Regions from separate parts of the Kineococcus lubricus genome, predicted to be linked through region 2. Evidence: riboswitches for the same ligand, from Rfam matches in the RefSeq annotation. Region 2 holds a riboswitch; each other region holds the start of a gene.
The links. Region 2 has a riboswitch for S-adenosylmethionine ahead of ACRYRX_RS13960 (ABC transporter substrate-binding protein). Riboswitches for the same ligand answer to the same signal wherever they lie in the genome.

Region 1 (8,205 bases), on a different contig from region 2:
CGTCCCCCCGCGCCCCCGTGTCCACCCCGGGTTCGAAGCGAACGGAGTTCCTCCCATGACCACCACCGAACTCGTCCCCACCCTCCTCAGCGGCCCGCTGGCCGAGCTGGACGCCGAGCTCCCCGGCGTCGTGGACCCGGGTTTCGCCGCCCACGAGGTCACCGACCGCTCCCGCCTGGACGCCCCCGCCGGCGTCCTCGCCGTCGTGCGCCCCCGCGACGTCGGGCAGGTCCAGACCGTCCTGCGGTGGGCCACCCGGCACCGCGTCCCGGTCGTCCCGCGCGGGGCGGGCACCGGGTTGTCCGGCGGGGCCGTCGGGGTCACCGGCGGGATCGTGCTGTCCACCGAACGGCTCGACCGGATCCTCGAGATCGCCCCCGCCGACCAGGTCGCCCGGGTGGAACCGGGCGTCCTGGGCGCCGACCTCGACGCCGCCCTGGCCCCCCTGGGCCTGCGGCACGCCCCGGACCCGGCGAGCTGGCGCATCTCCAGCATCGGCGGGAACGTCGCCACCAACGCCGGTGGGCTGCGTTGCGCGAAGTACGGCGTGACCCGGGAGTCGGTGCTGGCCCTGGACGTCGTCCTGGCCGACGGTTCGCTGATCTCGACCGGCCACCGCTCGATCAAGGGCGTCACCGGCCTGGACCTCGTGGGGTTGTTCACCGGGTCCGAGGGGACCCTCGGCGTGGTCGTGGGCATCACGATCCGGTTGCGCCCGCGACCGGTCGACGAGCGGACCCTCGCGACGTGGTTCGACTCGGTCGACGCGGCCGCTCAGGGGTTGCTGGCCCTCACCGCCGGCGCGGCCCGCCCGGCGGTCGTGGAACTCCTCGACGGCCCGACGCTGCGGGACATCGACGCCTTCTCCGGGACGACGCTGGCCGCGCACGGGCAGGCGCTGCTGCTGGTGCAGACCGACGGGCACGGTGCGCTGGCCGAGGCCGAGGAGATCGAGGCGGCGCTGGCCGGCGCCGGGGGCAGGGTGCGCCGGCTCGCCGGTGCGGAGGCGGAGTTCCACTGGGAGTTGCGCCGCAGCGGCCGGGGTCCGCTGGAGGACGTGCTGGCCGTGGGGGAGGACGTCGCGGTCCCGCTGTCCCGGATCGGGGAGTTCCACCGCGAGATCACCAGGATCGCTGCGGCGCACCGGGTCTCGGTGCGGGTCGTCGCGCACGCCGGGGACGGGAACTTCCACCCGCTCCTGCTCGCCGACGACGCCGCCGGCGCCGCCGAGCGCCTCGAGGCCGCCGCGGACGAGGTCGTCGCGACGGCCCTGCGCCTGGGCGGGACCATCAGCGGGGAGCACGGCATCGGCACCGCCAAGCGGCGCTGGCTGGCCGACGAGATCAGCCCGCGGGTGCGGGCCCTGCAGGCCGGCGTCAAGGCCGTCTTCGACCCGCTGGGCCTGCTGAACCCCGGCAAGGCCCTGTGATCCGGGACCCGGGCGGGGATTGACAACCGGCTCGGGGCCACGCGACAGTGATCGGGCAACCCATCAAGAGCGGCTGAGAGACCTGGCTCCGCGACGCCGCAGCAACCCCCCGTGCGAATGGGTGCGGGTGCTTCCGCCGGGAACGATGGAGGATCGATGCAGCACCGCACGTCCCGTGCCGCCCCGTGCCGCTCCGGGGGTCGCTCCCACGCGTGCGGACGGGGCGTGGTGGACCTGCGCCGTCGTTCCAGCACCGCCCGTCGCTGAGGCCCGACCCGGCCTCCCTGCCCACCGAACCCCGGAGCACCCCCATGCCCGTCCCGCCCGACACCGGCGACCCGAAGTTCACCGCCGACGCCCACCCCGACCGCCTCGTCAGCACCGCCCGGCCGGCGCAGGACCTCGACCGCGACGGCCTCGTCGTCGACCGCGACGACACCTCGATCCGCGCCTTCCTGCCGGACGTGCGCGACCACGACGGCAGCAGGACCGAGTGGGGCGACGCCGTCCGCGTCCCCGTCGGCGCCGAGCCGGGGCGGGTGACCGCGTGACCCTCGTCCAGGACGGCGCGGCGCTCGACCCCGAACCGCTCAGCGGCCCCCACCTGCTGTCCCGCCGGGCCCGGGACGTGCTGCCGGCCGTGGGTTTCGGCCCGCGCCCCACCCGCCCGGTCGAGGGGACCATCGGCCTGCACGGGGGCGTCCCCGGTGCCGCGGCCCTGCCGCTGCACGGGCTGTCCCGCGCCTTCGCCGAGGAACTGGCCGACCCGGCCGCCCCGTCGCTGCGCTACTCGGTGCCGCTGGGGTTGCCGGAGCTGCGGGAGTGGATCGCCGGCGACGAGGGCACCGACCCCCAGCGCGTCGCCGTCACCAACGGCGCGCTGCACGCCCTGGCGCTGGTCTTCGACGCGCTCGTGGACCCGGGCGACGTCGTGCTCGTCGAGAACCCCACGTACCCGCTCGTCCTGACCCTGCTGCGGCAGCGCCGCGCCGACACCCGGCCGGTCGCCACCGGGCCCGACGGTCTGGACCTCGACGACCTGGAGTCCCTGCTGCGGGCCGGGCTGCGGCCCAAGCTGCTCTACACGATCCCGGACTTCCAGAACCCCACGGGCACGAGCGCGCCCCCGGCCGCGCGCCGCCGCCTGGTGGACCTGGCCGAGCGGTACGGGTTCCTGCTGCTGTCCGACGACCCCTACCGCAAGCTCCGGTTCGACGGGTCCCCGGCCGAGGACCTGGACCTGGCCTCCGAGCAGGTCCTGCACGTCAACACCTTCTCCAAGACCCTCGGGCCCGGGCTCCGGCTCGGCTGGATCGCGGGGCCGCAGTGGCTGGTCGGGGCCGTGCTGGACGCCCGCCGGGATTCCGACCAGCACACCTCGCTGGTCGTCCAGCGCGCCGTCCACCGCTTCCTGGCCGCGCCCGGCGCGCTGGCCGACGCGTTGCGGCGCAGCCGGTCCGTCCTGCGCGAGCGGCACGACGCGCTGCTGGCCGCGGTGTCGGCGGAACTGCCGGGCGTGGTGGAGGTCCCCCCGGCCGACGGCGGGATCTTCGTGTGGGGCCGCGTGGTCGACCCCGCCGTCGACCTGGAGAGGGCGCTGGAAGCGGCCCGGCAGAACGCCGTCGACTTCCCGCTGGGGCGCTACTTCAGCCCCGTCGGCCCGCACGAGTTCACCGACCGGTTCCGCTGGGGTTTCTCCGACCTCACGCCGCAGGAGCTGCGGGAGGCCGTGCACCGCGTGGCGGTCGCCTTCGCCTCCCCGCTGGCCCGGCGGTGACCGTCCAGGCGCTGCCCGTCGTCACCTGGGTGGCCACGGGCTGGGACGACCCGCGCGTGGCGGGCCTGCGCGGCCTCATGGACGCCGAGGTCGGCCCGCGCTACGCCCGCCCGGGCGCGGGTCCGCGCCCCTCCCCGCCGCCCCCCTCCGCCGCCGAGGTCGAGGTGGCCTGGCTCGCCCTGGCCGGCGGTGAACCGGCCGCGACGGCGAGCCTGCGCCGGCTCGCCGTCGCGGGCGAACCCGTGCGGTGGGAGGTCAAACGCGTCTTCGTCGCCCCCGCGCACCGCCGCCGCGGGCTCGCGGCGCAGGCGCTGCGCCGCGTCGAGGAGTCCGCCCGGGGCGTCGGCGTGGACCGGCTGCTGCTGCAGACCGGCGACCGCCAGCCCGAGGCGATGGCCCTGTACGAGCGCGAGGGCTGGGAACCGGTCCCCGTCTACCCCCCGTACGACCGCGTCGGGCACAGCCGCTGCTACGGCAAGGGCGTCGGGTGACCCCGCGGCGCCCCCGCACCTGCTCCTCCACCGGAAGGCCCGCACCGTGAGCACCCTCGAGAGGCCGTCCGTCCCCGCGTCCCTCCGGGACGACGACTGGTCGCGGCGCAACGGTTTCCTGGAAGGAGGTGTCGAGCGCCCGGTCCGCGGGCTGCTGCCCGCGGGTGCGCTCGACGCCCCGGGACCCATCGCGCTGCGCGCCGACCTGACCGTCGCTGCAGCCGTGGAGCAGGCGGCTGCGGAGGGCGCGCTGGGCCGCACCCCCCTGGCGGTGGTCCTGCCCCGCGCCGGTGCCGCGCGCCCGCACGCGCTGGGCGACGTCGTCGCCGCCACGACGCTGGCCGGCCTGCGCGCCCTCGTGCGCGAGGACCCCGAACGGGCCGGGTCCCCGCTGCGCGAGGTCGCCGACCCGGCGCTGCCGCACGTGGGGGCCGGGCAGAGCGCCGACGAGGCGTGGGCCGCGCTGGGGGAGTTCCCCGCCGCCTGGGTCCTGGTCGACGGCCGCGTCGCCGGCTGGGTCCGGCGCGCCCGGCTGGACCAGGGACGCACCCCCGAGGACGGTCCGTGAGGACCGGCGCCCGGTCCCGCCGGGCCCTGGTCACCGACGTGCTGGGTGGCGTCCTGGCCGGGTCCGGGTCCCCGCCGCTGCGGGTGCTCGACGCGGGCGGGGGTGACGGCCGCGACGCCGTCGACCTCGCCCGGCTGGGCCACGAGGTGACCGTCCTCGACTCCTCCGGGCGGGCGCTGGCCGCCGCGCAGGAGCGCGCCGCGGGAGCCGGTGTCGCGCACCGGGTGCGCACGGTCGACGCGGACCTGGACGACGTCGCCGCCCTCGCCGCGATCACCCACCACCGCGCCGGGGGGTCGGGGTCGTTCGACCTCGTCCTGTGCCACGACGTGCTTCCCGCGCGGGGCACCCTGGCGCAGGTCGTCTCCGACGTCGCCGCGCTGACGTCGTCCGTCCGCGCCGGGGGCGCGATCTCGCTGCTGGCGCCCTCCGGCGCGCCGGCGCGGGCCGGCCTGCTGCGCCTGGACCGCGACCTCGTGCGGGGGGCGCTGCTGGCCGGCGGCTGCGACCTCGTGCCCGTGGGGGAGGACGTGGTCGACGAGGTGAGCGGGACCTCCCACTGGCACCTCGTCGCGCGTCGGCGCGCGGACTGACCCGCGCCCCCCGCGCACGGCGGCCCGCCACCCCGGGAGGGGTGGCGGGCCGCCGTGCGGTGGGCTCAGCTGGTCTTCGGCAGCCCGGGCGGGTTGACCTGCGACGTCGGGACGGCCTCGTTCGCCAGGTTCCACCGTTCCAGCGTCTCGGCGTAGGCGCCGCTCCGGATGACGTGGTTCAGCGCGTCGGCCAGGGCCTGCACCAGACCGTTGTCCTTCTTCGTCGTCGCCGCGATGTCGGCCTGGATCGTGCCGCCGCCGGGGACGGTGCCGACGATCTTCGTGTCGCCGGAAACCAGCGCGTGGTACGCCGCGGTCGGGTTCGGGCCGAAGTTCGCCTCGATCCGGCCCGACTTCAGGGCCAGGTAGGTGTCGGAGGCCTGCTGGTAGTACTGGATGGTCGCCTCCTCCCGGCCGGCGGCCTCGTTCTGCTCGTTCCAGTCCAGCAGGACCTTCTCCTGGTTGGTGCCCGAACCGACCGAGACGGTCCGGCCGGCGACGTCCTCCGGCCCCGCGATCGAGGTGATGCCGGAGTCCTTCGCGACCTCCCAGGCGAGGGTGTCGACGCGGTAGGAGGCGAAGTCGTACTTCTCCTTGCGCTCCTCGGTCACGGTGATGTTCGAGAAACCCACGTCGTACTGCCCGGAGTCCATCGACAGGAACAGGTTCTCCCAGCTGGTGGCCTGGAGGTCCGGTTCCAGCCCGAGGACGCCGGCGACGAGGAGGGCGATGTCGGGTTCGATTCCGATGACGGTCTCGTCGTCGTCGGCGCGGAAGCTCAGCGGCGGGTTGCCGTTGCCGGTGGTGCCGATGACCAGGGTGCCGCGGTCCCTGATCGCCTGGGGCACCTTGGCCGCGATCTCGGGCACCGCCTCGACGGTGACGCGGCCGCTCTGCTCGGGGCTGGTGTCGACCCCCGAGCCGCCGCTGCTGGTGGCGGCGGGGGCCGTCGCGGGGTCGGCGTCGCCCGACGCGCACGCCGACAGCACCAGCGGGGTGGCGGCCAGCGACAGGAGCCAGGTACGTCGGCTGATCACGGGTTTCTCCTCGTGCTCGGGCCTGCCCGGAGCAGGCCGACATCGCGGTCCGGCGGAGCGCCGGACCGTCAGGGGGTGGAGTGGTTCAGAGGACCTTCGCGAGGAACGAGCGGGTGCGCTCGTGCCGCGGGTGGTCGAAGACCTCGGTGGGGGTGCCTTCCTCCAGGACGACGCCCTCGTGCATGAACAGCACGCGGTCGGCGACCTCGCGGGCGAAACCGATCTCGTGGGTGACGACCAGCATGGTCGTGCCGGAGGCGGCGAGGTCCCGGATCACGTCCAGCACCTCACCGACGAGTTCGGGGTCCAGCGCCGACGTCGGTTCGTCGAACAGGACCAGGGAGGGTTTGAGGGCGAGCGCCCGGGCGATCGCCACGCGCTGCTGCTGACCGCCGGACAGCCGGCGGGGGTACTCGCCGGCCTTGTCGGCCAGGCCCACCCGCTCCAGCAGGGCCCGGGCCTCGACCTCGACGTCGGAGCGCCTGCGGCGCTGCGCCGACACCGGGGCCTCCACGACGTTCTCCAGCACCGTCAGGTGCGGGAACAGGTTGAAGTGCTGGAACACGAACCCGATGTTCGACCGCTGGCGCAGCACCTCGCGCTCGTGCAGCTCGCGCAGGTGGTTCCCGGCGCGCTCGTAGCCGATGAGCTCGCCGTTGACCTCGACGACGCCCGCGTCGACCTTCTCGAGGTGGTTGATGGTGCGCAGCAGCGTGGACTTGCCGGAGCCGGACGCGCCGAGCACGACGGTCACGGTCCCGGCGGCCACCGACAGGTCGATGCCGCGCAGGACCTCCAGGGCGCCGAAGCGCTTGTGGACGCCTTCGAGCTTGACGACCGGGCGGTTGAGGGTGGGGGTGCTCATCGAGGAGCCTCCAGACGGCGGGCGCGGGCGGCGCGCACGGAGCGGAACGCCTTCGACAGCGCCGGGTCGCTCTGGGCGCGGGAGCTGCCCCGGCCGTAGTAGCGCTCCACGACCCACTGCACGCCCGACAGGACGGTGGTCAGGACGAAGTACCAGATCGCCGCCACGAGCAGCAGCGGGATGACGCGGCCGGTCCGGTTGTAGACGACCTGCACCTGGTAGAAGAGCTCGGGCAGCGCCATGATGTAGACGACCGAGGTGCCCTTGAGCAGGCCGATGATCTCGTTGCCCGTCGTCGGGACGATGATGCGCAGCGCCTGCGGGAGCTGGATCCGCCAGAACTGCCGGCCCTGCGGGATGCCCAGCGCCGCCGCAGCCTCCCGCTGGCCGGGGTCGATCGCCAGGAAACCCGAGCGGACGATCTCGGCGAAGTACGCGGCCTGGTGCAGGCCCAGACCCAGGAACGCCGCGGTGAGCGGGGCGATGAGGTCCTGGGTGCTGAAGGACCAGAACTGCGGGCCGAAGGGGACGCCGAAGCCGATGCGGTCGTAGAGGATCGCCAGGTTGAACCAGAACAGCAGTTGCAGGATCAGCGGGACCGACCGGAAGACGCTGATGTAGGTGAAGCTGACGGCCTTCAGGAGCGGGTTGTGCGACATCCGCAGGAGGGCCAGCACGGTGCCCAGGACCAGGCCGATCGCGGTCCCGACGACGGTGAGCTCCACCGTCAGCCACATCGACTCCAGGATCGTCGCGGAGAACAGGAACTCACCGACCGTCGGCCACTCCCAGGCGGGGTTGGTGACGAGCGCGTTGACCGCCATCGCCGCCAGGACCGCCACGACCGCGGTCGCCACCCACCGCCACGGGTGCCGCGCCGGCAGCACCCTCACCGCTGTCGCGGGTTCCTGCGCCACCACCACCGGCGTGCCGGCGGCGGGGCCGGTGCGGATCGTCTCGCTCATCGTCGTTCTCCCGGCAGCTCGGTCAGGGTGGGGGTGTCGGCGCGGGCGGCCGGGACCGCGGACGGCCCGGCCCGCAGGAGGTCCCCGGCCAGCCGGTCGGCCCGCCGGAACAGCTCCGCGTCCGTGCCCGGCCGGGCGAACGCGGGCGCCGCGCCCTCCCCGGAGACCCACGCGCCGGTCGCGAAGCGTCGCGGGTGGGGTGAGCCGTCGGCGCGGACCAGCCGCCCGCGGGGGTCCACGACGAGCCGGCCGTTCGACAGGCGCGTCTCCCCGTCGGTGATCCGGTGGGCCCGCACGTCCCCGCGTTCGCGCAGTCGCGTCAGCAGCACGTCGGAGGTCCACTCCAGGTCCGGGACGGGCAGCCGGGCCTCCACGAGCGCGGCCCCGCGCACCTCGTGCGGCCCGGAGGCGGAGGTGGCCGTGAACGCACCCGCCTCCGGGTCGGCGACGACCTCCACCCCGGCGCCCAGGAACCGCAGG
Region 2 (10,103 bases):
CTCGCCGCTCATGATCGGCGGCGACCTGCCGAGCTCGGACCCGGCGACGGTCGCGCTGTTCACCAACGCCGACGTGCTCGCCGTGCTCGACTCGACCGGCAACCGGGAGGTGTTCCGCGAGGGACCGCTCGTCCTGTGGACCTCGCGGGCGGGGGAGACGGGCTACGTCGCGGCCTTCAACCTCGGGGACGAACCGCTGGCGGTCGCCCTCGACAGCCGGAACGTCGACCTTCCCGCGACGTTGGGCACGGTCGAGGAGCTGTGGACGGGGGAGCGGGTCGAGACGCTGCCCGTGACGGTGCAGGAGGACGCCACCCGCGGTGTCGCCCCCGGCAGCACCGCGGTCCCGGTGGTCCTGGAACCCCACGGCGCGGTGCTGCTCCGCCACACCCCCTGACCGCGAGGGTCGGATCGTCGGCCCCACGCTCCCGATGATCGGAAGCGGAGGGCCGACGATCCGAACCCCGCAGGCACCTCAGGTGTAGAGCGTGAACTCCGGGTGGGCCCCGGTCAGGAAGTGGTTCCCGACCTCCCGGGCCTTGTACTGCACCGGGTCGTGCAGCGTGTGGGTCCGCACGTTGCGCCAGAACCGGTCGAAGCCGTACTTGTTCGCCGACGCGCGGGCGCCGGTCACCTCGTAGATCGCCGAGGTCGCCTCGACCGCCAGGTCGGAGGAGACGACCTTCAGCGCCGCGATCTCCTCGGCGACCTCGCCGCGCTCGGCCCACGTCAGGTCCGCGCCGCGCTCGTGCGCCTGCGACAGGGACTCGCCCACGCTGCGGCCCAGCGCCTCCGCCGCCCGCAGCCGCGCCACCAGGCGCCCGTAGGTCGCCAGGACGTACGGGTCCTCCACGGCCTTCTCCACGTCCGACAGCAGCCACGGCCGCGACGTCGTGCGCGTGTACTCCGAGGCCGCCTCCAGCGCGCCGCGCGTCACCCCGAGGTAGAAGTGCCCGAACGCCGCCTGGATCGCGGGCGTGACGAGCGAGCCGAAGGCCCCGCTCGTCGAGGCCGACCCCAGGATGGCGTCCGGGGCGATGCGCACGTCGTCGTAGCGGACCGACCCCGACGCCGACAGCCGCTGGCCCAGGTTGTCCCAGTCGCCGTTCTTCACGAACCCGGGCGTCTCGCGCGGCACCAGGACCAGCAGGTCCCGCCCGTCGTCGGTGACCCCGCCGACCAGGGTGACGTCCCCGACGCTGGCGCCGGTCGAGAAGTTCTTCGTGCCGCTCAGGACCCAGCCGTCCCCGTCCCGCGTCAGCCGCAGGTCCGGGTCGACCGGGTTCACCGAGTCGCCCCACAGCCACTGCTGCTCGGCCGAGGGCACGCCCCAGCGGGCGCGGCCGGCGTCGTCGGCCACCCACACGAGGTTGTGGGCGTTGACGTAGTGGTAGGCGATGAGCTGCGCGATCGACCCGTCGGTGCGGGCGATCTCGCGCACGACCTCCAGCGCCACCGACCACGGCAGCCCCGCGCCGCCGACCGACGCCGGGTGCAGGACGGCCGGGAGCCCGGCCTTGCGCAGCAGCTCGGCCTCGGTGAAGGGCTCGGCGTTGGCGCGGTCGCGGTCCAGCGCGTCGAGGGCGAGGTGGTTCGCGACGTCGCGGGCGGCGTCGAGGACCTGGTCACGGGTGGTCATGGTTCTCCTCACACCCACCCGTTCGCGGGCGGGAAGACGTCGAGCAGGGCGTGCCGTCCCAGGTGCTGCAGCTTGGAGCGGCGGGGGTCGTGCAGCGTGTGGGTCCGGGCGTTGCGCCAGTGCCGGTCCAGGTTCAGCGGCCTGGCCGCCGCGCGGGTCCCCACCAGGGCGAACACGTCCGAGGACACCGACACGGCCGCGGTGTCGGCCGCGGCGCGGGCGGCGGCCACGGCCAGCGACGCCTCGCCGGCCGACTCCTCGGTGAGGTCGGCGCGGGCGGCGTCGATCGCTGCGCCCGCCTCGCGCAGCAGGGCGTGCGCGGCGCGGGTGCGCAGCACCAGGTCCCCGAACTCCTGGATCACCAGCGGGTCCTGCGCGGCGCTGGGCGCGCCGAACTCCGGCCACGGCCGGGCGACGGTCCGCACGAGCTCGGCGCCGTCGCGCAGCGCGGCCCGGGCGATCCCGACGTCGATGGCGGCGTGCAGGAAGTTGCCGAACGCGCCGAACGTCTCGGCCTGCTCGAACACCCGCCACACCGGCAGCACGCGCTCGGCCTCGACGAGCACGTCCTCGAACCGGACGGTCCCGGACCCGGTGGTCCGCTGCCCCATGCCGATCCAGTCGTCCTCGACGGTGACGCCCGGGTGCGAGGCCTCGATCCACGCGGCCACGTTGCGGCCGGCGGGGTCCTCGCTGCGGTCGGTGGCGTAGATCGGGATCCACGGCGCGAACGGCGTCCCGGTCCCGTAGTGCTTCACCCCGTCCACGAGGTAGCGGCCGTCGGGCTGCCGCTCGAAGCGGATGTCGTACTCCCAGGCCGTCTTCGAGCCGCGCTCGGACAGCGCGTTGGCGAAGTGCCGGCCCGCCAGGACCTCCCCGTAGAAGAACCGCTGCTGCTCCGGGGTCCCCACGTGGTGGACGACGTCGACGAAGAAGTAGTGGTTCTGCGGGATCTGCCCGACGCTGGAGTCGCCCGCGGCGAGCTCGACGAACACGTCCCCGAGGTCGCGGGCGCCCAGCCCGGCGCCGCCGAAGGCGCGCGGGACCGTCAGCCCCAGCAACCCCGACTGCGCCAGCGCGGCGACCTCGGCGTGCGGCAGGCGACGCTCGGCGTCCCGCTCGGCGTCGCCCTTGGCCAGCTCCGCGCCGAACTGCCGCGCGACGGCCAGCGCCTCGGCGGCGTCGGCGATGACGTGCGCGGTCACCGCGAGACCCGCCGGTAGCGCGCGGCCGGGTGGTCGTCGCGGACGTGGACCTGACCCTTGCCGTAGATCGTCTCGCGCAGGGTCTCGCCCTCGTACTCCGTCGGGTACACCCCGCGGCGCTGCAGCTCGGGGACGATGAACTCGACGACGTCCTCGAACGTGCCCGGCGTGATGGCGTACGCGCAGTTGAAGCCGTCGACGTCACCGACCTCCATCCACCGCTGCAGCTCGTCCACGACGGTGGCGGGCGAACCCACGACCACCGCGCCCATCCCGCCGATGCCGACCCAGTTCGCGATGTCGCGCGGGGTCCACCGCCGGTCCGGGTCGGCCGAGGAGAACGCGTCCACGGCGCTGCGGATCGCCTGCGTCTCGGAGTGCTCCAGCGGCTCGTCCGGCGGGTACGTCGACAGGTCCAGACCGCTCCAGCCCGCGTACAGGGCCAGGGCTCCGTCGTAGCTGACGTGCTGGGCGTAGTCCCGGTACTTCGCCTGCGCCTCCTCGTCGGTGGCGCCGGTGACGATGGTGACCAGGGTGAACACCTTGATGCTGCGCGGGTCGCGGCCGGCCGCGGCCGTCTGCGCGCGCAGCCGGTCCACCCACGGGCGCATGACCTCCGGCCGGGTGGCGGTGTTGAAGACCGCCTCGCCGTGCTTGGCGGCGAAGGCGATCCCGCGCGGGGAGGCGCCGGCCTGGAAGATGACCGGGGTGCGCTGCGGGGACGGCGCGGTCAGCCCGATGCCGGGGACGTCGAAGAAGCGGCCGTGGTGCTCGATCGGGTGCACCTTGGCGGGATCGGTGAACACCCCCGCCTCGGCGTCGCGGACGACGGCGTCGTCCTCCCAGGAGCCCTCCCACAGCTTGTAGACGACCTCCATGAACTCCTCGCCGAGCTCGTAGCGGTCGTCGTGCGAGATCTGCGTCGACAGCCCCAGGTTCTTCGCCGCCGACTCCAGGTAGGAGGTGACGACGTTCCAGCCGACCCGGCCGTTCGTGTAGTGGTCCAGCGTCGCCATCTTGCGGGCGAAGGAGTACGGCTGCTCGTAGGTCAGCGAGACGGTGACGCCGAACCCGAGGTGCTCGGTGACCGCGCCCATCGCCGAGACCGCCAGCAGCGGGTCCCCGACCGGCACCTGCGTCGACTCGCGCAGCGCCGTCTCCGGGCCGCCCTTGTAGACGTCGTAGATCCCCAGGACGTCGGCGATGAACAGCGAGTCGAACTTGCCGCGCTCGAGCAGCTTCGCGAGCTCGGTCCAGTACCGGATGTCGTCGAACCGGTGCGACTGGTCGTCCGGGTGCCGCCACAGACCGGGGGACTGGTGCCCCACGCAGGTCATGTCGAACGCGTTGAGGTGCACTCTGCGGGCCTCGGTCACGGGGTTCCCTCCAACTTCCTGGACATCACTTGACGGCCCCGGCGGACAGACCGCCGACGAGCCACTTCTGGGCCACCACCGCGAGCACGTACATCGGGACGATCCCGACGAGCGAGGCGGCGGCCTGCTGGCCGAACTGCACGGTGCGGTCGCCCTGGAACAGCGACAGGCCGACCGGCAGGGTCTGGCTGGACGTGCTCTGCGAGAACGACACCGCGAACAGGAACTCGTTGTACGACAGGAACAGGCAGATCAGCAGCGCCGCGACCAGTCCCGGGGCCAGCAGCGGCAGCACGATCCGCCGCAGCCCGCCGGTCGTCGACAACCCGTCGACCCAGCCGGCCTCCTCGATCTCGATCGGGATGCGGCGCACGAAACCGTCCAGCAGCCACACCGCGACCGGGACGTTGGCGAGCCCGTTGACCAGGACCAGGCCGAGCGCGGAGTTCGTCAGGTCCGCCTGCTTCAGCAGGTAGTACAGCGGCAGCACCGCGACGATCGGCGGTGCGCAGTAGCTGGCCAGCAGCACCGTCTGCAGCCGTTCCCCGCGCACCCCCGCGCGGGCCGTCACGTACGCGGCGGGCACCGCGATGAGCGAGGTCAGGACCGTCGCGCCGATCGCGACGACCCACGAGTTCGCCAGCATCGTCGACAGCGGCACCGTAGCGAACGCCTTCGAGAAGTTCGACCACACGAACACGCTCGGCAGCCAGCCGCCGTTGGCGATGTCGTCGACGCTGCGCAGCGACAGGGAGACGAGGAACAGCAGCGGCAGCAGCGCGACGAACGCGACGGCGGCCAGGACCACGCGCACCCCGGCGCGGTGCAGCGCCCCCGCGCTCACTGGTCGGCCTTCACGGCGCGCGCCCGCAGCAGCGTGACGACCGTGGTCAGGACCCCCACGACGAGGCCGAACACCAGGGTCTCGGCCGCCGCCGTGCCGATCTCGTAGCTGCCGCGCATGCCCGTCCGGAAGATCTCGAAGCTGCTGACGATGGTGGACACCCCCGGCCCGCCCTGGGTCACGACCGTCACCAGGTCGAACACCTTCAACCCGATGACGAGTTCGAGCAGCAGCACCGAGAACACGTTCGGGGCGATCACCGGCCACACCACGTTCGTGAACCCGCGCAGCGCGCCGGCCCCGTCCAGGGCCGCGGCCTCGCGCAGCTCCTCCGGGACGCCCAGCAGGGCGGCGAACACCAGCAGGGTCACCAGCGGCGTCCACTGCCACACGTGCATGACGACCAGCGCGGAGAACGCCCCCGCGCTGTCGCCCAGCGGGTTGGCCCCCGGGAACCCGAGGGCGGAGAACAACCCGCCGAACGCCCCGCCGACCGGGGCGAGCATGAGCTTCCACGCCACCCCGACCATCACCGGCGGGGTGACCAGCGGGAGCAGCAGGATCGTCCCCACGACGCCGAAGCGCGTCCCGCGGGCGTGCAGCAGCAGCGCCAGGACCACCCCCAGGGCCGTCGCCGCCAGGGCCGCGACCACGGCGAACACGACCGAGCGGACCAGGGACCCGGCGAAGGCCAGGGACTCCCACGCCGCCACGAGGTTGTCGGTGCCGGTGAACCGCTGCAGCGGCCGGGCCAGGGAGGACTTGGTGACCGCCAGCGCCACGACGAACACCGTGGGGTAGACGAGCATGAGCGCCAGCCCGGCCAGGCTCGGTGCCGCCAGCCACGTCGAGACGTGCCCGGGCCGGTGCCGCCCCGGGACCGTCCGCCGTCCGGCCCCCCGGCCGCGCTGGCGCGGCAGGGTCCCCCGGTCGTCGAGGAGCTGGGTCATCCGAGGGCCTTCTGCCAGTTCTCCGCGGCCTTGTCGAGCGCGGCCTGCGGCTCGGTCTCGCCCTGGATCGCGAGCGCGAGCTGGTCCACGAGGTCCTGCAGCGCCTTGGGCGCCCCCTGCTCCTTGGGCCAGACCAGCGGCTCGCCGTCCAGGCCCTCGCGGATGACGTCGGTCGCCTTCCCCGCCGCCGCGGCGTACTCGGCGGAGTCCAGGACGCTCTTGCGGGCCGGGTCGATGCCCGACCCGCCGGTGGACGACAGCAGGAAGTTCTGCTCCTCGGCGGTGGCCCACTTCACGAAGGCGGCGGCCACGTCCTGCTGCTTGCCCGCCGTGGAGACCCCCAGGCCGAAGCCGGAGTCCAGCGCCGTGCGCGGGGTCGTGTTCTTCCCCCCGACCGGCAGCGTCACGACGCCCCACTTGTCGACGATCTTCGAGCTGGCCGGGTCCTGGGCCTTCAGGCCGAGGTCGGTCCAGGTGTCGAGCATGGCGCCCTGACCGGCGAGGAAGGCGGAGTTGGCCTGGTCGAACCCGGTCTGCAGCGGGGTCGGCAGCGCGTGCGGGGAGACGTCGATGAGGTGCTGCAGGGCCGCCAGCCCCTCCTCGCCGGCGAACGCGGGCTTGCCGTCGCCGTCCACGAGCGTGCCGCCGTACCCGGCGAGGCGGTTGATGAAGGAGCAGCCCAGGATCATCGGCACCTGCTGGGCCTCGACGATGGCGCCGTAGACGCTGCCGCCGGAGTCCTGGGTGATCTTGGCGGCGGCCGCGTCGTACTCGTCCCACGTCGTGGGCGGCTGCACGCCGTACTGCTCGAAGACCTCGGCGTTGTAGTAGAGGACGTGCGTGTCGCCGTCGAAGGGCAGGCCGTAGCGCTTGCCGTCGAGCAGCGTGTAGGGGTCGTAGATCGACGGCAGGAAGTCGTCGGTGGCGATGTCGGTGTTCGCGCCGATCCAGTCGGTCAGGTCCACCAGCGCGTCGGCCGCGACCAGCTCGCCGAGGCCGAAGTAGAAGTAGTCGAAGACGTCGAACTCGCCGTCGCCGCCCTGGACGTCCAGGATCTGCTTGCTCGTCAGCTGGTCGTAGGGGATCGCGGTGACCTCCAGCTTCCCGCCGAACTCCTGCTCGAACTTCTTGCCCAGCAGGTCGGTGAAGGCGAGCACGTGGGGCTGGTTGACCATGAGCTTGAGCGTCTTGCCCTTGAGGTCGACGGCCTCCTCGGCGGCCAGGCCCGCTCCGGCGGACCCCTCCCCGCAGGCCGCGAGGGAACCGGTGGCGGCGAGGGCGCCGACGCCGAGGGCGCCGGACAGGACACGACGGCGCGAGGCGAGCAGACGCTGCGTGCTCGAGGGCGTGGGGGTGCTGCGGGGCGCGGACATGGGTGTGCTCCGTGGGGTGGGCGGACGTTCGTCGTCCGTCGGGGGGTGCGCGCGGGAGGCGGCGCGCTCGCCTGAGGACTCGGGGGAGGTGGCGCGGGTCGGTCAGACCGCGCGCGACGTCCCCCGGCGCATCGACCCGCCGCGCAGACAGGCCATCGAGGCCGTGCGCGCGAGGTCGACGTGGTAGCGCCGGGTGAGCTGGGTACAGCTGTCCACTGCGAGTCCTCCATCGCCCCTGGCGGGAGCACCTGCCGCTCGCGCGGTGGTTGCTGTGGCGTCAACGAGCCAGGTCTCTCGGCCACTCTGGATGGTGTTGATCCGAATGTAGCGGACACGGGGTCCCGCTGGCGATGGAACGCCCCGACGAGTGCGCAGGGTCACCTCGAGGGGGCTGTGCGACACTGGGCGAGGCCGAGCGTTCCCCACACCGGGCGCCCGGTCCGCCGTCGAGACCGCCGCCCAGCGCGCGGGTCCCGGGCAGCGCCGCGGTCTGGTGGAAGGACCTCGCAGGCGCCCCGGCCCGTTCACCGGACGACGACGACGGTGGCTCCGGGGGGAGCACGCGTCGCGCGACCTCTCCGGTGCACCGAGGACTTCCGTCGGGCGCGGGTCGACCCGCCCGGCGATTCCGACCAGGACGCCCGGGCGTCCGCGGGGTTGACCGGTGGAGCGGGCGCTGCGGGCGATGCGGAGCACCCCGTGACGACGACCCCCGAAGAGACCCCCGACAACGACGGCACGACGACCGGCGCGACGACGCGGCCGCGCCGCCGCCGCGCCGCCAGCCGGCCCGCCGGCCCGCCCGCGCACGTCGATCCGGGAGCCGTGGCACCGGCTCCCGCCGAGCCGGTCGCGCAGACCGTGGCGGTTCCGGCCGAACCCGAACCCGCGCCCGCCCCGGAGCCCGAACCCGCTCCGGAGGCGGTCGCTGCCGAGCCGGTCGTCGAGCCGGTCGCCGAGCCGGTCGCCGAGCCGGTCGCCGCGCCGCGTCGCCGCGCCCGCCGCGCGACCCGCACCGTGACCACCCCCGAGCCGGCCCCGGCCGTCGAGGAGGTGGCGGCCCCCACCCCCGAGCCGGCACCGGAGCCCGCGGTCGAGGCCGCGCCGGAGCCCGCGCCCGCCGCGGTCGAAGCCGTCGAGCCCGTCGCGCCGACCCGGCGTCGCCGCGCCCGCAAGGTCGCCGCGCCCGCCGCCGAGGTCGCCGAGCCGGTGACCGCACCCGAGGCCGAGGTGGCCGCCGAGGTGCAGGAGTCGAGCGGTCCGGTCACGGTGCCGGACGCGGCCGCGCAGGCCGCCGAGGACGCCCCCGTCGAGGAGGTCCCGGTCGAGGCGTCCGCCGAGCCCGCCTCCGAGCCCGCGCCGGCCGACGGCACCGACCTCATGGACGACCCGGTGCTGGTCCGCGCCGCCGGGCTGGCCCGCCGCGGCCGCCGCCGCGCCCCGGCGGCCGAGCCCGCCGAGGACTCCTTCTCCGACGCCGCCGCCCGCGCGACGGCGTTGTTCTTCCAGGCGCCCGCCGCCGAGACGCCCACCCGTCGCCGCCGCGCCTCGGCCCCGGCCGGCCCGCCGCCCGCGCAGACCGGGTTCGAGGAGGAGCGCGAGGACGAGCGCGAGGAGCTCGGCCCGGAGGGCCTGGACGACACCGACCTGACCGACCTCGAGGCGGACGACCAGGACGACCGGGGCGAGGACGACACCGCCGAGGACGAGGCCCGGGACGAGGACGGCGCCACCCCGCGCCGCCGTCGCCGCCGCGGGGGCCGGGGCCGGCGCAGCCGGGGCCGCGACGCCGACGACTCCGACGACGCCGACGACTCCGACGAGGCCCAGGACGACTCCGCCGAGGATGCCGGGCAGCGCGACGACTCCGACGACGAGGGGGCCGACGACGCGGGCGAGGAGCCCGACGACGCCGAGGAGTCCTCCGGCTCCTCGCGCCGCCGTCGTCGCCGTCGTCGCCGCGGCGGGTCCGGGGACGTGGAGGAGACCTCCTCCGACGACCCGCCGAACACCGTCACCCGGGTCCGCGAACCGCGCCGTCCCCGGGGGACCGGCGAGGACGAGATCACCGCGCTGCGCGGCTCCACGCGCCTGGAGGCCAAGAAGCAGCGCCGCCGGGAGGGCCGGGAGGCCGGCCGCAAGCGGGCCATCCTCACCGAGGCCGAGTTCCTGGCCCGGCGCGAGTCGGTCGAGCGCGTCATGGTCGTGCGCCAGCGGGCCGACACCACGCAGATCGGCGTCCTGGAGGACGGGATCCTCGTCGAGCACTACGGCGCCAAGCAGACCCAGACGACGATGGTCGGCAACGTCTACCTCGGCCGCGTGCAGAACGTGCTGCCCAGCATGGAGGCCGCGTTCGTCGACGTGGGCAAGGGGCGCAACGCCGTCCTGTACGCCGGGGAGGTCAACTGGGACGCCGCCGGGCTCGAGGGGCAGCCGCGGCGCATCGAGGCCGCGCTGAAGTCCGGCGACCCGGTGCTCGTGCAGGTCACCAAGGACCCGGTGGGTCACAAGGGCGCCCGGCTGACCAGCCAGGTCTCGCTGCCGGGCCGCTACCTCGTGTACGTCCCGCGCGGGTCGATGACGGGGATCTCCCGCAAGCTGCCCGACACCGAGCGCGCGCGGCTGAAGAAGGTCCTCAAGGAGGTCGTGCCCGCGGGCGCGGGCGTCATCGTCCGCACGGCCGCCGAGGGCGTCTCCGAGGAGGAGCTGCGCG
Region 3 (10,103 bases), on a different contig from region 2:
GACACCGCGTAGAACACGGCGATCAGCCCCAGGGCCAGGTACGTCGCGCGGGCGACGGTGCGCTCGGGGTCGCGGGCCTCGTCCCGGAACACGGCCGTCGCCTCGAACCCCAGGAAACCCAGGATCGCGAAGAGGATGCCCAGACCCGGTGCGCCGGAGAGGATCGCGGTGGGCGAGACGATGCCGGTCGACAGCCCGCCGTCCCCGCCGGAGAACACCACCACGGCGTCGAAGACGAGGACGATGACGACCTCGGCGACCAGCCCCACGGCCAGGACCTTGCCCGACAGCTCGATGTTCCGGTGCCCCAGGAAGGTCACGAGGGCGAACGCGGCGAGCGCGTACACCCACCACGGGACGTGCGGGAGGCCGTAGCTGACGAGCAGGTTGTCGACCCCCGGTCCCATGAGCCCGTACACGCCGGCCTCCAGCGTGAGGTACGACAGCAGGGCGGCGAACCCGGCCCCCAGGCCGGTGCGGCGCCCCAGGCCGCGGCTGACGTAGGCGGAGAACGCCCCCGCCGTCCCGACGTGCGGGGTCATGGCCGTGAACCCCACGGCGAACAGCAGCAGCGCGACGCCGGCGACGACGTACGTCGCGGGGAAACCCGCACCGTTGCCGGTGGAGATCCCGATCGCCACCGGCCCGCCGATCACCCCCAGCGGGGACGCGGCGGCGGCCACCATGAAGACGATGCTCCACACCCCCAGGTCGCCCCGCAGCCGCCTCCCGGCGGCGGGGGCGGCGGGGGCGGGTGCTCCGGTGGTCGGCAGCGTCTCGTCGACGGACACGTCGTTCCTCTCTCGTTCCGGGTGGGTCGTCAGCGCGCGGCGGCGGGCAGTTCGGCGCGCACGGTGCGGGCCGCCTCGACGAGGTGCCGCAGCGACTCGGTGGTCTCGGCGTACCCGCGGGTCTTCAGCCCGCAGTCGGGGTTCACCCACACCTGGCGGGCCGGGACCGAGGCCACCGCCGCGCGCAGCAGCCCGGCGACCTCCTCGGCCGACGGCACGCGCGGGGAGTGGATGTCGTACACGCCCGGGCCGATGCCGCGGCCGAAGCCGGCGCCGGCGATGTCGGCGAGGACCTCCATGCGCGAGCGCGCGGCCTCGATGCTGGTGACGTCGGCGTCGAGGCCGTCGATGGCGTCGATGACCTCGCCGAACTCCGAGTAGCACAGGTGGGTGTGGACCTGGGTGGCGTCGCCGGCGCCCGCGGTGGCGAGGCGGAACGAGGCGACGGACCAGTCCAGGTAGGCCTTCTGGTCGGCGGTCTTCAGCGGCAGCAGCTCGCGCAGCGCGGGCTCGTCGACCTGGACGATCCCGATGCCGGCCGCCTCGAGGTCGCCGACCTCGTCGCGCAGGGCCAGGGCCACCTGGTTCGCGGTGTCGGCCAGCGGCTGGTCGTCGCGGACGAACGACCACGCCAGGATCGTCACCGGACCGGTCAGCATGCCCTTGACGGGCCTGGCGGTGCGGCCGGCGGTGTACGTGCTCCACGGCACGGTGATGGGCGCCGGGCGGGTCACGTCGCCCCACAGGATCGGCGGCCGGACGCCGCGCGAACCGTACGACTGCACCCAGCCGTGCTGGGTGACGGCGAACCCGTCGAGGTGCTCGGCGAAGTACTGGACCATGTCGTTGCGCTCGGGTTCGCCGTGGACGACCACGTCGAGGCCGAGGTCCTCCTGCAACCGCACGACGCGGTCGATCTCGGCGCGCAGGAACTCCTCGTAGGCCGCCTGGGTCAGCTCACCGCGCGCCCACGCCGCCCGAGCCCGGCGGATCTCGGTGGTCTGCGGGAACGAGCCGATGGTCGTCGTCGGCAGCAGGGGCAGGTCCAGGGCCTGCTCCTGCGCGGCGCGGCGGGTGGCGTAGTCGCTGCGCTGGAACGCCTCCGGGGTCAGGGCGGCGAGCCGGTCGCGGACCTCCGGGCGCACGACGCCGGGGGCCGCGAGCCGGTCGGCGCGGGCCGCCGCCGCGGCGGCCAGGGCGGGTCCGGCCGCCTCCGCGTCGCCCAGGGCCCGGCCCAGCAGGACGACCTCGGCGACCTTCTGGTCGGCGAAGGCCAGCCAGCCGCGCAGCCGCTCGTCGAGGGCGGTCTCGCGGGTCACGTCGTGCGGCACGTGCAGCAGGGAGGTCGAGGTCCCGGCGACGACGTGCGCGGCGGCCCCCTCGAGCCGCCGCAGCGTGGCCAGGGCCCCCACGAGGTCGCCCCGCCAGACGTTGTGCCCGTCGACGACGCCGCCGACGACGGTCTTGCCGGCCAGCACCGACCGGTCGGCGGGCACCGACCCCTCCACCAGGTCCAGGGCCAGGCCCTCGACGGCGCCCAGGGACCCCAGGAACCCGCTCGCGTCGCCGTAGGGGGTGGCGACGAGCAGCCGGGGGCGGCCGGTGACGGCGGCGAGCCGGTCGTAGGCGGCGCGCACGAGGCCGGGCAGGTCCTCGACCCCGGCGGTCGCGGAGTCGCTGACCAGGCCCGGCTCGTCGAGCTGCACCCACTCCGCGCCCGCTGCGGCGTAGGCGCTCAGCAGGTCGGCGTAGGCGCCGAGCAGGTCGTCGAGGCGGGAGATCGGCGCGAACCCGGCGGGACTGCCGTCGGCGGCCTTGGCCAGCAGCAGGAACGTCACCGGGCCCACCAGGACCGGGCGGGTGAGGAAACCGTCGGCGAGCGCCTCGGTGAACTCCCGAACGCCGCGGTCGTCGGCGAAGCGGAACGTCGTGCCGGGGCCGATCTCGGGGACGAGGTAGTGGTAGTTCGTGTCGAACCACTTCGTCATCTCCAGCGGGGCCTGTGCGCCGCGGCCGCGGGCGATCGTGGAGTAGCCGGCGAGGTCGACGGTCCCGTCGGCGGCGACGACGTCGGCGAACCGCTCGGGGACGGCGCCGACGGCGACGGCGGCGTCGAGCACCTGGTCGTAGGCCGAGAACGACGACGGGATGGAGCCGTCGTGCGCGGGCAGGCCGAGGGCGTTGAGCCGGCGGACGGTGGCGGCGCGGACGGCGGCGAGCCGCTGCTCGGTGGTGGCGAGGTCGGCGCGGCCGGCCCAGAGGGCTTCGAGGGCCTTCTTCGTCTCGCGGTCGGGTCCGAGGCGGGGGTAGCCCAGGATCGTCGCGGTCCAGGCGGGGGGGTTCTCGGTCATCGGGTCGGTCCTCCTGCCGCGGCGGTCGCGCGGCGGTCGTCGGTTCGGCGGGAGCGGTCGAGGTCGAGGTGGTCGAGCAGGTCGAGGGCGGGGCCGGCGGCGTTGAAGGTGTACAGGTGCAGCCCGGGGGCCCCGGCGGCCAGGAGGTCGCGGGCGAGCGCGGCGGTGGAGGCGGTGGCGGCGCGGCGGCGGGCCGCGGGGTCGTCGGTGTCGAGGGCGGCCAGCAGCCCGGCGGGGGGCGCGACGCCGGTGAGGGCGCCGATGCGCTGCAGCCGGCCGGGGTCGTCGGTGGCGGCGATCCCGGGCAGCAGCGGCAGGGTGATCCCCGCGGCCCGGGCGCGGCGCACGAGCGCGGCGTACTCGGCGGCGCAGAACGTCACCTGGCAGATCGCGAAGTGCGCGCCGGCGTCCTGCTTGGCGCGCAGGACGGCCATCTCGTGGTCGTCGCGGTCCCGGGGGAACGCGGCCACGGCGAGGCTGAGCGGTCCCTCGTCGACCGGGCGGGGGCCGCCGCGGCGCGCGAGGCGGCGCCGGTCGGCGACCTGGAGCAGCTGCACCAGGTCCCCGGCGGTCCCGACGCCGTCGGGGTGCGGCCTCCAGCCGGGAACCCCGGCGGGCGGGTCGCCGCGCAGGGCCAGGACGTTGCGGACCCCGGCGTCGAGGAACTCCCCGGCGAGTTCCACGACCTCCCGCCGCGAGGCCCCCACGCACGTCAGGTGGGCCATGGCGGGGACGGCCGTGGTGCGCAGGACGTGGGCGAGCAGGTCCCGGCTGGGGGCCCGGGTGGCGCCGGCGGCGCCGAACGTCACCGACACGAAGTCCGGTGCGGCCGCCGTCAACTCCGAAACCCTGCGCCACAACGTCTCCCGGCCCGCCTCCGAGCGCGGGGGGAACAGTTCGAAACTGATCGTCGGCCGCCCCGCCGCACCGGCGACGAGGGGGGCGATCGTCATCGGGCGGGTCCCGGTCCCGGGTCGGGGCAGGGGGCGACGACATCGGTGGTGCGCATCACGGACTCCATCGACCTGGCGGTAGCACCCTCGCCCGGGCTCGGGGGGTTGCTGCGGCGTCGTCGAGCCAGGACTCTCGGCCGCTCTGGATGGTGTTCCCCGAATGTAGACCGACGGCGGCGGGATCGACAAGCGGTTCGCGGGGAAGCCACCGGGACGGGGTTCCCGGGGCTCGGTCCCGTTCCCCCCGGCGGGCCGACCTTGATCTGGACCGCCGTTCCGTGGCAACCTCGGAACAGGTCATGAGCGCCAGCGACAAGCCCCGGCTCGCTGGCCGGCAACCCTCCTCCGCGGCGGGGTGCCCCGGGTGACGACCTGGCCGGTCCCGAGGTGGGCCCGGCAAGCGCGGACCTCGCCGGGCCGATCCCGGTCCTCCCGGTGGGGTCCACTCCCCGAGGAGACCTCGCGTGACGACGAGCACCCTGTCCCCCGCCCGCCCCACCGGCCGGGACGTCCCGCCGCTGCTGCCCGTCGTGGGCGCCGGCACCGCGGTCCCGCTGGCCACCGGAGGCACCGCGACGTACGCGAACCTCGACAACGCCGCCAGCGCCCCGGCGCTGACCACCGTGGCGGCGCGCGTGGCGCAGGTGCTCCCGCACTACGCCAGCGTCCACCGCGGGGCCGGGTACCTGTCCCGCGTCTGCACGGCGCTGTTCGAGCGGGCCCGCGAGCAGGTGGCGGGTTTCGTCGGGGCCCGCCCGGACGACGTGGTCGTCTTCACCCGCAGCACCACCGACGCCCTCGACCTGCTGGCCCGGGCCGTCCCGGCCGGTGGGCGGGTGCTGGTGGCCGACGTGGAGCACCACGCGAACCTGCTGTCCTGGGAGCGGTCGGCGCGCACGACGGTGGTGCGCGGCGGCGCCGACGCCGAGGAGACCACCGCCCGGCTGGAGGCCGAGCTGGCGAGCGGGCGGTACGCCGTGCTGGCCGTCGCGGGGGCCTCCAACGTCACCGGGGAGGTGCTGCCGCTGCGCCGCCTGGCGCGGGCCGCGCACGCCGCCGGTGCCCGCATCGCCGTGGACGGCGCCCAGCTGCTGCCGCACCGCCGCGTCGACGTCGCCGGCGACGGGATCGACTGGATCGCCCTGTCGGGGCACAAGCTGTACGCGCCGTTCGGTTCCGGTGCCCTGGTCGGGCGCCGGGACTGGCTGGACGCCGCGGAGCCGTACCTGGCCGGTGGGGGCGCCACGCTCGACGTCGGCCACGACGCGGTGCGCTGGGCGGCGGGACCGGACCGGCACGAGGCCGGCTCGCCCAACGTCGTGGGCGCGGTCGCGCTGGCGCAGGCCTGCGCGACGCTCGCCGCCCTGCCGGCGGGGGCGCTGGAGGCCCACGAGGCCGCGCTGCGCGACCAGCTCGTGCGGGGCCTGACCGCGCTGGAGGGCGTGCGGGTCGTGCGCCCGCACCCGGCCGACGCCGTGGGGGTCGTGACGTTCACCGTCCCGGGGCGCCCGGTGTCCGAGGTCGCCGCGTACCTGTCGGCCGAGCACGGCATCGGGGTCCGGGACGGGCGGTTCTGCGCCCACCGGTTCGCCGACTCCCTCGGCCTGGTCGAGGGCGGGCTGCGGGCCTCGACGGGGGTGGGGACGGGCTCGGCCGACGTCGCCCGGCTCCTGGCCGCCCTCGAGCGCTTCCTGACCACCGGCCCGGAGCTGGAGTACGGGCTGGTCGAGGGCCGCTGGGCTCCCCTGACGGACGCGCGCCCGGCCCCCGGGACGTTCCTCGACCCGATCCCGGGACGGGGCTGACCCCGACGGGGGTCACGACCGACCGAACCCCCTCGCGCGAGCGCGTGAGCCGACGACCAGGAGTGACGTGAGCCAGGAACCCCGCACCGCAGCCCCCCTCGGCGACCCCGCCGCCGTCCCCCTCGGCGCGCCCCTCGTCGACGCCGGGACCGCCGGGCGCGCCGTCGCCGGCGGCGCGCTGCTCGTCGACGTCCGCAGCGACGCCGGCCGGGCCGCGCACGGCGCGCTGCCGCAGGCCGTCGTCGTCGGCAAGGACGAGGTCGGGCCGAGGTTCACCCTCGGCGGCCCCCGGGCCCTGCCGCAGCTGACCGGCCTCGACCAGGGGATCGTCGTGGTCTGCGGTTCGCCCGCCGGGTCGGGCCCCGTGGCCGCCGAACTGCTCGCCGCCGGGTTCACCGACGTCGTGCACGTCGAGGGCGGGTTCCCCGCGTGGGAGGCGGCCGGGTTGCCCACCGCGGAACCCGGGCGGGCCTGAGGTGGCCGGCGCGCGCGAGCGCGGCCGCCGGCGGGTCGGGGCCTCAGGGCACGGGTTCGCTGCCGGGACGGGACCCGTCCCCGGTCCCTTCGGCGTGCCCGTCGGCGTGCGCGGTCAGCAGCGCGTGCAGTTCCGCCTCGAAGTCGGCCCAGCTGAGTTCACCGGGACCTGGTTCCGGTTCGGGGTCGAGGTCGAGGTCGGCCGGTACCCAGGGGAACCCCCACTGACCGTGCCCCGCCAGGGCCAGCCCCTGCACCACCGCAGCCGCCGAAGTGGTTGCAGCGGCGCACAACCGCGCCCACAGCCGCCGTCCACGCACCGCGCACCTCCGCTCTCGGGTGCCCCACTGTGACACACCCGCCCCGTCGTGCACGGGCCTTCGCGGATTCCCGGACCGACGCTCCGGGACCCGGTGGGACCGGTCGCCCCGGCCCGCCACGCCACCCCCACCCCCGACCACGGAGCCAGACATGACCACCCCCTTCCACGTGTTCCTGGAGGTCGACGGCGGCGGGTGGCACCCGGCCGCCTGGCGCCGCTCCCGCACGACCCCGGACCAGGTGTTCTCCCCCGCCCGGCTGCGGGGGTTCGCCGTCACGGCGCAGGCCCAGGGCCTGACGGGCCTGACGTTCGAGGACACCACCGCCACGAACCCCCGCAACCCCGTCGGGCACCTCGACGCCGTGCAGCGGGCGGCGTTCCTGGCCGGGACCACCGACGCGATCGGGTTGCTCCCCGTCGCCGCGACGACGTACTCCGAGCCGTTCCACGTCGCCGCGCAGATCGCCTCCCTGGACCACTCCAGCCACGGCCGCGCGGGGTGGATCGCGACGACGTCGCCCGCGGCGGCGGCGCGGGCGGTGAACCTGCCCGTCGAGGCCGACCCGGCCGCCGAGCTCGCCGACGTCGTCCGCGCCGTGCGGGCGCTGTGGGACTCCTGGGAGGACGACGCGGTGATCCGCGACGTCGCCACGGGTCGCTACGTCGACCGCGACCGGCTGCACCACGTCGACGTCGAGACGGACGGCTGGTCGGTGAAGGGACCGCTGACCGTCCCGCGCTCCCCGCAGGGGCAGTCCGTCGTCGTGGTCCACGAGCGCGACCTGACCCCCACCACGCGAGCCGACGTGGTGCTCAGCGGCGACGAGCGGGCCCGCCGCACCGCCGGGGGCCCGCTCGTCGTGCTGGACGTCGAGTTCGCCCTCGACACCGAGGCCCACCCCGCGGTGGACCGCCTCGCGGCGCTGGACGCCGACGGCAGCGCCCCGGCGTCCGGGCGCGTCCGCTGGTCGGGGTCGGGTGAGGGTTTCGCCCGGTACCTGGCGGGGCTGGCCGGTTCGGTCGACGGCGTCCGCCTGCACGCCGCGGTCCTCGACGAGGACCTGCGCACGCTGCTGCGCACGACCCTGCCGGCGCTGCGCGTCGCCCGGCTGCTGCAGCCGCCGGTCGCGGGGGCGACGCTGCGCACCACGCTGGGCCTGGCCCGGCCCGTCAACCAGTTCGCCACGGCCTGAGGACACCGACGATGACCGACCAGAAGACCGAACTGCGCTACCCCGACGCCGTCGTCCACTTCGGGGTGTTCTTCCAGGGCGTCAACCACACCACCATCTGGTCGGACCCGCGCAGCGGCTCGCAGATGCACCCCTCCACCTTCACCCAGCTGGTCCAGACCGCCGAACGAGGCCTGTTCGACGCGTTCTTCCTCGGTGAGGGTCTGCGGCTGCGCGAGCAGCGCGGCAGGATCCACGACCTGGACGTCGTGGGCCGTCCGGACGCCCTGACCGAACTGGCGACGCTCGCGGGGCTGACCTCGAGGATCGGCCTGGTCGCCACCCAGAACACGACGTACAACGACCCCGCCGACCTGGCCCGCCGGCTGGCGTCGCTGGACGTGCTCTCCGGTGGCCGGGCGGCGTGGAACGTCGTCACCACCGACAACGCGTGGACGGGGGCGAACTTCCGCCGCGGCGGCCACCTGGACCACGCCGACCGGTACGAACGCGCCGAGCGGTTCGTGAACCTCGCCAAGGCGGTCTGGGACAGCTGGGACGGGACGGGTTTCACACCGGTCACCGCCTCCGACCGCCTGTTCGACGTGGAGATCACCCCGACCGTGCCGCGCAGCCCCCAGGAGCACCCCGTGCTGTTCCAGGCCGGCGACTCCCCCGCGGGCCGCGACTTCGCCACCCGGTCCGCGGACGTCATCTTCTCCCGGCACGGCACCCACCACGCCGACGCCCTGGCGTTCGCCGACGACATCCGCCGCCGCACGGTCGCCGCGGGCCGTCCCGAGGGCGACGTGCTGATCCTGCCCGGGACGCAGATCGTGGTGGCCGACAACGAGGCCGAGGTCGAGGAGAAGGCCCGCTGGGTCCTGGAGCAGCAGGTCACCCCCGCGACGGCGCTGTCCCTGGTCGGGCAGGTGTGGGGCGAGGACCTGTCCGGCTACGACCCGGACGGGCCGCTCCCCGCGCACGACCCCGTCATCGAGGACATCGACGGCACCCGCGGTGCGCACCGCGCCGGCGCGGACGCCCGCGCGCTGGCGCAGCGGTGGCGCGCGGAGGCCGAGGAGAACAAGTTCTCGCTGCGGGAACTGGTGCTGCACCACTCCTCCGAGCACGGGTTCGCCGGGACGGCCTCCCAGCTGGCCGACGAGCTCACGTCCTGGGTCCGGTCGGGCGCCAGCAACGGGTTCAACATCACCCCGTACCTCGTGCCGACGGGACTGGACGAGATCGTCGACCAGCTCGTCCCCGCGCTGCAGGACCGCGGGGCGTACCCGGCGGAGTACGTCGGCACGACGCTGCGCGAGCACCTCGGACTGCGGCCGCCGCTGACGCGCCGCTGAGCCCCCCTCCCGGCCGCGCGGGACCCGCGCGGCCGGGAGGACGGGTCAGGGACGGGCCTGGGCGCGCAGCAGCCCGCCGAGGTACCGGGCGATCTCCCCGGGACCAGACCGCGGAGCGACGGCCTCGACAGCCGGGTTGTAGTTCGTGTTGGTGTTGACGTCGTACGTCACCGTGCGGCCGTCGGCGGTCTCCAGGAACTCGATGCCGGCGATCTCGATCCCGGCCCCGCGCAGCAGGTCCTCGTACCGCCGCACGAGCGGGCTGTCGGCCGTGACGTCCTCGCGCAGCGAGAACAGGCCCTGCGGGCCGTCCACGACGCACGCCTCGAGGGGCTGCCCCGACGGGGGGACCTCGCACGCGTCGGCCGGGCACAGCTCGAAGCCGCCCGCCGAGGTGTCGACCCGGACGGCGTACACGAACCGCCCGCCGACGAACTCGGCGCGGGTGATGAACGGCTGCGCCGAGCGCAGGAACTCCTGGAGCAGCGTGATGCCGTCGGCCGGTTCCTCGAACTCCGGCGAGGCGACGTGCGCGTCGAACTCCTCGTGGCTGTCGAACCGGCGCACGCCGAGCCCCTTGCCGCCCTGGTTGTGCTTGGTGATGAACGGCACCGCGAGTTCCCGGGCCCGCCGCGGCAGGTCGTCGCGGCCGAACACCGCGAGCGTCCGGGGAACGTCGAAACCGTTGCGGCGCAGCAGGGCGTGCTGGGCGACCTTGCTGACCTCCAGCTCCACGACGTGCGAGCCGCCGACGACGCGCCGGCCCCACCCCTCCAGCCAGGCCACCACCGCGCGCGTGTACTCCTTCGTCAGCCGGTGGCCCCGCGTGTGCGCGGAGGCGCTCAGCCGCGACCAGTAGACGCCGGGCGCGGGT

Region 1: linked by a shared signal. The riboswitch ahead of ACRYRX_RS15875 (sulfurtransferase) and the one ahead of ACRYRX_RS13960 (ABC transporter substrate-binding protein) in region 2 are both predicted to bind S-adenosylmethionine.
Region 3: linked by a shared signal. The riboswitch ahead of ACRYRX_RS15795 (methylenetetrahydrofolate reductase) and the one ahead of ACRYRX_RS13960 (ABC transporter substrate-binding protein) in region 2 are both predicted to bind S-adenosylmethionine.

The regions. Positions count from the first base shown of each region.
Region 1 covers NZ_JBJLSK010000020.1:31,047-39,251, reverse strand. The annotation lists gene ACRYRX_RS15880 (FAD-binding oxidoreductase) at 56-1,429, shown strand; SAM riboswitch class I at 1,487-1,581, shown strand; partial or broken gene ACRYRX_RS15875 (sulfurtransferase) at 1,885-1,980, shown strand; gene ACRYRX_RS15870 (aminotransferase-like domain-containing protein) at 1,977-3,206, shown strand; gene ACRYRX_RS15865 (GNAT family N-acetyltransferase) at 3,203-3,697, shown strand; gene ACRYRX_RS15860 (hypothetical protein) at 3,744-4,265, shown strand; gene ACRYRX_RS15855 (methyltransferase domain-containing protein) at 4,262-4,858, shown strand; gene ACRYRX_RS15850 (ABC transporter substrate-binding protein) at 4,924-5,895, opposite strand; gene ACRYRX_RS15845 (amino acid ABC transporter ATP-binding protein) at 5,981-6,760, opposite strand; gene ACRYRX_RS15840 (amino acid ABC transporter permease) at 6,757-7,725, opposite strand; gene ACRYRX_RS15835 (FAD/NAD(P)-binding protein) at 7,722-8,205, opposite strand, start outside.
Region 2 covers NZ_JBJLSK010000016.1:104,312-114,414, reverse strand. The annotation lists gene ACRYRX_RS13990 (alpha-galactosidase) at 1-397, shown strand, start outside; gene ACRYRX_RS13985 (acyl-CoA dehydrogenase family protein) at 476-1,639, opposite strand; gene ACRYRX_RS13980 (SfnB family sulfur acquisition oxidoreductase) at 1,648-2,844, opposite strand; gene ACRYRX_RS13975 (LLM class flavin-dependent oxidoreductase) at 2,841-4,220, opposite strand; gene ACRYRX_RS13970 (carbohydrate ABC transporter permease) at 4,246-5,064, opposite strand; gene ACRYRX_RS13965 (carbohydrate ABC transporter permease) at 5,061-6,014, opposite strand; gene ACRYRX_RS13960 (ABC transporter substrate-binding protein) at 6,011-7,387, opposite strand; SAM riboswitch class I at 7,611-7,701, opposite strand; gene ACRYRX_RS13955 (Rne/Rng family ribonuclease) at 8,087-10,103, shown strand, end outside.
Region 3 covers NZ_JBJLSK010000020.1:18,881-28,983, forward strand. The annotation lists gene ACRYRX_RS15785 (APC family permease) at 1-791, opposite strand, end outside; gene metE (5-methyltetrahydropteroyltriglutamate--homocysteine S-methyltransferase) at 821-3,142, opposite strand; gene ACRYRX_RS15795 (methylenetetrahydrofolate reductase) at 3,139-4,095, opposite strand; SAM riboswitch class I at 4,157-4,248, opposite strand; SAM riboswitch class IV at 4,391-4,504, shown strand; gene ACRYRX_RS15800 (aminotransferase class V-fold PLP-dependent enzyme) at 4,560-5,900, shown strand; gene ACRYRX_RS15805 (rhodanese-like domain-containing protein) at 5,968-6,375, shown strand; gene ACRYRX_RS15810 (hypothetical protein) at 6,419-6,694, opposite strand; gene ACRYRX_RS15815 (LLM class flavin-dependent oxidoreductase) at 6,846-7,889, shown strand; gene ACRYRX_RS15820 (NtaA/DmoA family FMN-dependent monooxygenase) at 7,901-9,229, shown strand; gene ACRYRX_RS15825 (ATP-grasp domain-containing protein) at 9,275-10,103, opposite strand, start outside.